DNA from 2 places in the Pseudomonas sp. CYM-20-01 genome. Region 1 is predicted to be linked to the other one. Evidence: predicted binding sites of a transcription regulator. Region 1 holds the regulator's gene; the other holds the start of a gene.
The links. The regulator FliA, encoded in region 1, starts transcription of late flagellar genes. The targets are predictions, from matches to a motif close to CTAAAGTTTNNNNNNNNNNNGCCGNTAA.
Positions count from the first base shown of each region.

Region 1 (4,740 bases):
GAACGCCTGGTTGCCCAGCATCACCATCAGGGTCGGCATGATCGCCAGGGTCAACGGCACCTTGATGACGATCTTGGAGCCCTGGCCCTTGGTCGAGTAGATGTTGATCGAGCCGTTGAGCTGGCTGATCTTGGTCTTCACTACGTCCATGCCGACGCCACGGCCGGACACGTCGGAAATCTCGGTCTTGGTCGAGAAGCCCGGGGCGAAGATCAGGTTGTAGCACTCGGTGTCGGTCAGGCGGTCGGCGGCGTCCTTGTCCATCACGCCACGCTTGACCGCGATGTTGCGCAATATGGTCGGGTCCATGCCTTTGCCGTCGTCAGTGATCGACAGCAGGATGTGATCGCCTTCTTGCTCCGCCGCCAGGATCACCTTGCCGCCACGGGACTTGCCCGAGGCTTCGCGCTCTTCCGGGGTTTCCACGCCGTGGTCGACGGCGTTGCGCACCAAGTGGACCAGCGGGTCGGCCAGGGCCTCGACCAGGTTCTTGTCGAGGTCGGTTTCTTCGCCCACCAGTTCCAGGTTGATTTCTTTCTTCAGCTGACGCGCCAGGTCGCGAACCAGGCGCGGGAAACGGCCAAAGACTTTCTTGATCGGCTGCATCCGCGTTTTCATCACGGCGGTCTGCAGGTCGGCGGTGACCACGTCGAGGTTCGACACAGCCTTTTGCATGGCTTCATCGCCGCTGCTCAGGCCCAGGCGCACCAGGCGGTTACGCACCAGTACCAGTTCGCCGACCATGTTCATGATGTCGTCCAGGCGCGCGGTATCAACCCGCACGGTGGTTTCGGCTTCACTGGCAGGCTTCTCGGCTGTCGGCGCGGCGGCGGCACGTGCCGGAGCAGGTGCGGCGGCCGGGGCCGGTGCTGGCTTGGCAGCCGGTGCAGGTTTGGCGGCCGACGCTGGCGCAGCGGCCTTGGCGGCGACCGGTGCAGCGGTCGCCACCGCTGCGGCCGGGGCCACTTCGCTGAACTTGCCCTTGCCGTGCAACTCGTCCAGCAGGGATTCGAACTCGTGATCGGAGATCAGCCCATCGCCCGCAGGGGCGGCGCTGGCAGCAGCCGGTGCCGCAGCCGTGGCGGCGACTTCCGGCAAGGCGTCGGCCGCGAAGGTGCCCTTGCCATGCAGTTGGTCGAGCAATGCCTCGAATTCATCGTCGGTAATGTCGGTGCTTGCGCTGGCCGCCGGTGCATCCGCAGGAGCAGCAGCAGGTGCCACTGCGTCGGCCGCGAACTGGCCCTTGCCATGCAACTGGTCGAGCAGCGATTCGAACTCGGCGTCGGTGATGTCTTCGCTGGTCGGTGCGGCGACCGGTGCAGCCGGCGCAGCCGGTGCTTCCGCCTCGGCCTTGACGGCACTGAGGGAGTTGAGCAGCTGTTCGAACTCGCTGTCGGTCACATCCGGCTCGGCCTCAACCACAGGCTCCGGTGCGGCTTCAACCACCGGTGCGGCCGACGTGTCGGCAGGTTCCGCCAGGCGCGCCAGGGCGGCCAGCAGTTCCGGAGTGGCCGCCGTGATCGGTGCACGGTCGCGCACCTCGCTGAACATGCCGTTGACCGCATCCAGTGCTTCGAGAATCACGTCCATCAACTCCGAATCAACGTGACGCTCACCCTTGCGCAGGATGTCGAACACGTTCTCGGCGATGTGGCAGCACTCCACCAGCTCATGGAGCTGGAGGAAGCCGGCGCCCCCTTTTACAGTGTGAAAACCGCGAAAAATTGCATTGAGCAGGTTCGCATCATCCGGTCGGCTTTCCAGCTCGACCAGTTGCTCGGACAACTGCTCTAAAATTTCGCCGGCCTCTACAAGGAAATCCTGAAGGATTTCTTCATCGGCGCCGAAGCTCATGTGGGTGCTCCTTAGAAGCCTAAACTGGATAACAGGTCATCGACATCATCTTGACCCGATACAACGTCTTCACGTTTATCGGCATGAATCTGCGGACCTTCACCCTTGGCGAGATGTTTTTGTGGATCTTTTTCCGAGAGGATCGCTTCGCGGTCATGTTCGATGCCGGCGAAACGGTCAACCTGGCCAGCCATAAGCACCAATTTGAGCAAGTTGCTTTCCACTTCGGTGACCAACTGGGTCACACGCTTGATCACCTGACCGGTGAGGTCCTGGTAATCCTGGGCCAGCAGAATGTCATTGAGGTTGCTGGAAACCGTGCGGTTTTCCTGCTCGCTGCGTGACAGGAAACCGTCAACCCGACGTGCCAACTCGCGAAACTCCTCAGCCCCCACTTCCCGGCGCATGAAGCGGCCCCAGTCGTGGCTCAGGGCCTGGGCTTCAGTGGCCATGCCGTTGACCAGAGGCGTGGCGTTTTCCACCAGGTCCATGGTGCGGTTGGCCGCCGCCTCAGTCAGCCTGACCACATAGGACAGGCGTTCGGTGGCATCGGTGATTTGCGAGATTTCTTCGGCCTGGGGCATATGCGGGTCAATCTGGAAATTGACGATCGCACTGTGCAGCTCGCGTGTGAGCTTGCCCACTTCCTGGTACAGGCCGCGGTCACGGGTCTGGTTGAGCTCATGGATCAACTGCACCGCGTCGCCGAACTGGCCTTTTTCAAGGCTGTCGACCAACTGGTGAGCATGCTTTTTCAGGGTCGACTCGAAGTCTCCCTGTGACGTTTCTTTATGCTCCATAGCTCCCCCGCGATGGCATTAGCCGTGGATGCGTTCGAAGATTTTTTCGATCTTCTCTTTCAAGGCCAATGCAGTGAATGGCTTGACCACGTAACCGTTGACCCCGGCTTGGGCAGCTTCGATGATCTGCTCACGCTTGGCTTCGGCGGTCACCATCAGCACTGGCAGGCTGCGCAGCTTTTCGTCAGCGCGCACGTGGCGCAGCAAGTCGATACCGGTCATGCCCGGCATGTTCCAGTCTGTTACCAGAAAGTCGATGCTCCCGCTGTTGAGGATCGGAATCGCCGTAATGCCGTCATCCGCCTCGACCGTGTTTGTGAACCCAAGGTCACGCAACAGGTTTTTTATGATCCGCCGCATCGTTGAGAAGTCATCAACGATGAGGATTTTCATGTTCTTGTCCAATTCGACCTCCAAGCAGTCTTAAACGCGCCCAGCACCTGGACGCGCCATTTCAATCAACAGGCATTACACAAAAAGGACTGCCGGGGGCACCACGGGTCGAACCCGCGAAGGCCGGTTGCCCTCGCGGTATCGTCTGCAGTGTCCCCACACTGCCTGTTCAGCGCGCTCGCCACTCTCCCAAACGCCCCCGCAAGCGGGCTGCGCACTGGCTGTGCAACTGGCTGACCCGCGATTCGCTGACACCCAGGACCTCACCGATTTCCTTGAGGTTCAGCTCTTCGTCGTAGTACAGCGCCAACACCAGCCGCTCACGCTCCGGCAAATTGGCAATCGCGTCCGCCAACGCCCCCTGGAAACGCTCATCTTCCAGGTCACGCGATGGCTCCATATGAGCACTCGCGCCGTCCTCGTGCAGCCCTTCATGTTCGCCGTCCTGCAACAGGTCGTCGAAACTGAACAGGCGGCTGCCCAAGGTATCGTTCAAAATCCCGTAGTAATCGTCGAGACTCAATTGGAGTTCGGCCGCAACTTCGTGATCTTTAGCGTCGCGACCGGTTTTTGCTTCAATTGCGCGAATTGCGTCACTGACCATGCGTGTATTGCGGTGTACCGAACGCGGCGCCCAGTCACCCTTGCGCACTTCATCGAGCATCGCGCCACGGATGCGGATGCCCGCATACGTCTCGAAACTTGCACCCTTGCTCGCGTCGTATTTGGTCGACACTTCGAGCAAGCCGATCATGCCCGCCTGGATCAGGTCTTCGACCTGGACGCTGGCGGGCAGGCGCGCCAGCAAGTGATAGGCAATGCGCTTGACCAGGGGCGCGTAGCGCTCGATCAACTCGCCCTGGCTGTCACGGGCAGACTTCTTGTACGCGTTGTAGCCGGTCGCTGTCATAGCACGGGTCCTGCGCTCGTCTGATGCACCAATCGCTCGACGAAAAACTCCAGATGCCCCCGAGGGTTGGCAGGCAACGGCCAGGTATCGACCTTCTGGGCAATAGCCTTGAACGCCAGTGCGCACTTGGAACGAGGGAACGCTTCGTAGACTGCACGCTGCTTTTGCACAGCCTTGCGCACACACTCGTCGTAGGGAACTGCGCCGACGTATTGTAAGGCGACATCGAGGAAACGATCCGTGACCTTGGTCAACTTGGCGAACAGGTTGCGCCCTTCCTGCGGGCTCTGGGCCATGTTGGCCAGGACGCGGAAGCGGTTCATGCCGTAGTCACGGTTAAGCAGTTTGATCAGGGCGTAGGCGTCGGTGATCGAGGTGGGTTCATCGCAGACCACCAGCAACACTTCCTGCGCAGCGCGCACAAAGCTGACCACGGACTCGCCGATCCCGGCGGCTGTGTCGATCACCAGCACGTCGAGGTTGTCGCCGATGTCACTGAACGCCTGGATCAGCCCGGCATGCTGCGCCGGACTCAGGTGCACCATGCTCTGGGTGCCGGAGGCGGCCGGGACGATGCGGATGCCACCAGGCCCCTGCAGCAGCACATCGCGCAGCTCACAGCGGCCCTCGATCACATCGGCAAGGGTATGTTTGGGCGTCAGCCCCAGCAGAACGTCGACGTTCGCCAACCCCAGGTCAGCATCCAGCAGCATGACGCGACGGCCAAGCTCTGCCAGGGCCAGGGACAAATTCACTGACACGTTAGTTTTCCCGACGCCACCT
Region 1 covers NZ_AP025169.1:5,052,111-5,056,850, forward strand. The annotation lists gene M2497_RS22810 (chemotaxis protein CheA) at 1-1,854, opposite strand, end outside; gene M2497_RS22815 (protein phosphatase CheZ) at 1,866-2,654, opposite strand; gene M2497_RS22820 (chemotaxis response regulator CheY) at 2,673-3,047, opposite strand; gene fliA (RNA polymerase sigma factor FliA) at 3,217-3,957, opposite strand; gene fleN (flagellar synthesis regulator FleN) at 3,954-4,740, opposite strand, start outside.

Region 2 (4,740 bases), 2.2 Mb from region 1:
CCGGTCGGACGCATCTTTGGCTCCGTTACGTGGAGTGAGCTTCGTCGCATCCAAAGTCCGGCTGAATAGTTAACAAAGCTTGTGAGAGGTCTGGAGCTTTTTGCCGCCTTGTATGAGGGCAGTATCCACACATCCACTACAATCAGGCACATGATTGGCGCTGCTCGTTTTCCGCTACGTAACCTCAATTTCGTCTGATAGCTGTCGATATGGAGAGCAGCCGTCCCAAGCTCTGAACAAGTTTAAGCCTACCCAATTCCCGCTGTTTACAATTGCCTGCTGACAAAAAGGATTCTGTACATGCTTTTTTCCCTGCTCGACAAATTCTTCAATCGACCGCTAACTGATGAAGCATTTGCCAAAAAATTTATGGATTCGACTCGTAAAGCTGGCTTCAGCGAGAATATGAATTTTGAGAAGAACGAGTTTCGCATCCGCCATGGGGATGGATCGTACTTCAATCTCCATAATGCCTTTCGCGACTATCAAAATGCAGACAAAGCACAGAAGTCCGCCGTTCTGACCGGATACGTATCGACGCTGTTAGAGGCGGGTAGAAAAACCGAGACTGTGTTTGATAATGTCAAAGCACAGCTGCGTCCGGTGATTCGCAACCTTGCCATGCTTGAAGAAATTCGACTGGAACACGCCCGTAAAAATGGCGACAAGCAGTACGATTATGTTTCACAGCCTTTGGGCCGAGACTGCGTTATTCTGCTTGCTGTCGATTCGCCCGAGTCCACTGCCACCCTTACCAATGGCCCCGAAGCACATTGGGGTGTGACGATGGAAGAGGCGGTAAAGATCTCCATCGAGAACCTGCGTGATACGACAAACGAAGCCTTCGGTGAGATTATTCCAGGCCTATACGCTGGGGAGTGGGCGGATGGGTACGACACCAGCAGGGTGTTGTTGCCAGATGTCCTTCAGCGCGTGCCAGTTAAAGGTCGGCCAGTGTTCATGGTGCCCAGTCGAGACGTCCTGATGGTCACTGGAGACAAGGACGAACAGGGAATTCGTCAGATGGTAGAGCTTGCTTTCCAGGCTCTTGAAAGGGGGCGTGCTGTCTCTACCGATATTTACACCTACGAAGGTCGCGATATCATACCGTTTAACTGTGATGATGAAGGGGTCAGCAGTCGGTTGGTTACACTGGAGCATTTGCTGCTGCAGAGTAATTATGCCAATCAGAAAGAGTTGCTCGACAAGCTCAATCTGGAAAAGGGCATCGACATCTTCGTCGCCTCCTACAACCTCTTCCAAATGGCTGACCAACCAAACCAAACGGTATCGATGAGCGCCTGGACAAAAGGTGTGCTGACGCTGTTGCCCAAGACAGATCGCGTCGCTTTGGTTGAACCTGTTGAGGGTGGGGAAGCGACAGTCAAAACCGTCTCCTGGAGTGAACTTGAATCCGAGCTTGGCGATCTGCTGGCTGCAGAAGCGGGCTATCCACGTCGCTATCGGACACTGGGATTTCCTTCGGTTGAGCAGCTTAATCGCCTGACTACCTTGTGATCAGTGCTCTACTACTCTGGCGCACTGCAATGGAGGTATCGCTGAGCTGGCAAAGCAGCAGTCGCAATTTATCATTACGATACACTCCCCATTTTGATTGCTTATCCTGGTGGGAAAATTTGGGAGTTTACCGATGTGGGGTTGGTGGCTTCTCTAGCGCTACTGAGTCGGGCCGCAAGATCTGACTGACTTACTTCAGTTGGCGAGCCGCTATGCGCGGGCAGGCTGTCGTGAACCGAGCTTCCGCGTCCCGCCGTATCTCGGCCCTGCGGGCGTCCATCCTTCACGCCTTCGGCTGTGCCAGCATGCGCGCTCCGCTTGCTCCGGTTACTCAGCGCTTTCCGACTTACTCTGGTTAAGCTGGAATGGCGCTCTCAGATTCCTAGCTGACTCGATCTAGTGGAAGGATCAGAGAGGCATCAGCTATTCAGATTGCTTCGCACCCAACTGGGAAAGGCGGCCTTCAATGGATGAGAAGCTAAATCAGCCAAGTTGTTATCAGTGAATATTCAACAACCTTAATATGAAGCGCGAATTGTTATTAAAATCAATATTATTTGAGGTTAGGGTGACAAACATAATAATAAATATATTTAAGCTGCGCGTGAGAAAAAAGCTCAATAATCGTCCCTTCTTGCCGATACCTCTCCTGATCAATGGCGTGCCTCAAGGTTAACCAGATCTCCCCTATGAAGAGAAAGCTCTATGACTTGGTTCCTGAATTTACGCCTTGCGGCAAAACTGTCCATATCATTCTTGATATGCGCATTGATAACTATCGCGATTGGGCTCGTCGGGATGAACGGAAACTCACGGCTGGGCGATGCGATCTCATCTGTGTTTAGCAATAATATAACTTCAATTAACAAGGTGAATGAAGCTCTGCAGCAAGTAATTTATCACAATAGAGACCTGTACTTGTTGCTGGCACAAAAAGCTGGTGGTGCAGCTGAGGGGGAACTCGCAACCACTCAAAAATCATTATCTGACCGCCAGCGTGCTGTAGAGAAAGCATTTGCTATTTATCGTAGCACCCCGCTGCGCGATGACGAAAAGGCCTTAGGTGATAATTTTGAACGGGATTGGCCTGCTTATATAAATGCGGGAGAGAAGTTCGCCAATACTTTGATGTCGGGGGATTTGCCAGGGGCGAGATTGCAACTGATAGGAGACGTCAGCGATAAGTACGGTTTCGCTGAGAAAGAGATGCTAGGGATAATTGCATCTAACAATGATCAAGCGGACGATCTCCGAAGTGAAAGCGATGCTCTTATTCAAAGTTCTAAGCTAACGATGATTGCAGGTATGGTAATCGCGTTCGTCCTGGCAATGGGCCTGGGTGTTGTTATTACGCGACTCATTACCCGGCCACTCTCCTATGCAGTATCTGCTGCAGAGCGTATTGCAGTTGGAGATCTTACGCAACGTATTGACGCAGGTAGCCAGGACGAAACCGGGAAATTACTGTCCTCCCTTGATGAGATGCAGGCGAGCCTTCGAAGCACAATTCAAAATATATCCAGTGCATCAGATCAGCTAGCCTCGGCAGCAGAAGAGCTGAGCGTCGTAACGGACGAGAGCACACGGGGTCTTACTCAGCAGAATAGCGAAATCGAACAGGCTGCTACCGCTGTGAATGAAATGACAGCTGCGGTCGATGAAGTCGCTCGCAATGCCGTTTCTACAGCAGAAATATCGCAAAGAACCAATCAAAACGCCATGGCTGGCAAAACTAAGGTTGGAGAAGCTGTTATAGCGATTGAAGGAATGGTTGGGGAAATCAACTCATCGAGCTCACAGGTTCAAGAGCTTGCTCATCAGACGAAAGAAATCAGCAAGGTGCTTGAGGTCATCAGGTCGATTGCTGACCAAACCAATCTCCTAGCTCTGAATGCGGCCATTGAAGCTGCTCGAGCGGGCGAGCAAGGTCGCGGATTTGCAGTAGTAGCTGACGAGGTAAGAGCTCTAGCTCATCGTACCCAATCATCGACTATCGAAATCGAGGGGATGATTAACGCTGCTCAGACAAGCGCTACCTCTGTAGTAGAAACCATGACTAAGAGTCAGAGCCAGGCAGATAACACACGTCAGCTTGCGCAGGCTGCAGGCATTGCTCTGGAGTCAATCACTGAGGGGGTAGCTGCAATCACAGAACGCAATCTAGTGATCGCAAGCGCGTCAGAAGAGCAGGCACAGGTTGCTCGTGAGGTGGATCGTAACCTCGTCAACATTCAAAGCTTGTCAGCTCAAACTGCTACCGGAGCGCATCAGACAAATGCCTCAAGCCACGAACTCTCGAGGCTAGCAGTGTCCTTCAACCAGTTGGTAGCCAAATTTAAGCTTTAGATCCTGTAAAAAAGTGCGCTTTTGCTGGCGCACTTTTCACCCTACGTTACACGAGCGCGGAATAACCTGACGTTCTGATACGGCCATTATCTGAACAGACAACATCAACGTTTTAACAACTTCTCTTCATCAAGTTGCAAGGGTTCGTGAACGTTACGCGCGCAATCGCGGCAACACTCATACCTGTGAGATGCTTCATCTCTAGCCAGGATGTAAACCCGTTTCAAATTTCCGATAAAACTTCTGCGCCGCCCGATACTCAACTGACGTAGTCACTGAAGGATTGCACATGATTGCTCGTTGGCGTTGGGTAACGAATCAACTTACCAAACGGTTGTGGTTCAGAGCCTCCCTGTTCTCCCTTTTAGGGGTGGCTACGGCTCTGCTCGCTGTTGTATTCAAAGACTTCATTCCGGAGTCATTGCCAGCGCGCGTCGGCGCAGATGCCGTAGACAAAATTCTGGGGATCATTGCCTCCAGCATGCTGGCCGTCACAACCTTCTCGTTGAGCACGATGGTCACCGCTTATGGGGCCGCGAGCAGCGGAGTGACACCGCGCGCCACCACCTTGGTAATGGAAGACACCACGACCCAAAATGCCCTTGCCACGTTTATAGGCTCATTCCTGTTTAGCCTGGTGGGGATCATCGCGTTGAGCACGGGTGCTTATGGCACGCAAGGTCGGGTGTTGCTGTTCGCAGTAACGATAATTGTGGTCATCCTGATCGTTTACACCCTCCTGCGCTGGATCGATCACCTGTCAAAGCTCGGAAGGGTTGGGGAAACCATCGACCGCGTCGAGAAGGCTGCGATAGAGGCAATCACTCAACGAGTTCAGTGGCCTTACTTGGGCGGTTCAGCTTACCCGACAGACCT
Region 2 covers NZ_AP025169.1:2,878,391-2,883,130, forward strand. The annotation lists gene M2497_RS13135 (DUF4253 domain-containing protein) at 1-38, shown strand, start outside; gene M2497_RS13140 (DUF1444 family protein) at 301-1,518, shown strand; gene M2497_RS13145 (methyl-accepting chemotaxis protein) at 2,224-3,864, shown strand; gene M2497_RS13150 (DUF2254 domain-containing protein) at 4,154-4,740, shown strand, end outside.
Region 2: the regulator FliA is predicted to act here: its motif matches at 2,135-2,162, upstream of M2497_RS13145 (methyl-accepting chemotaxis protein).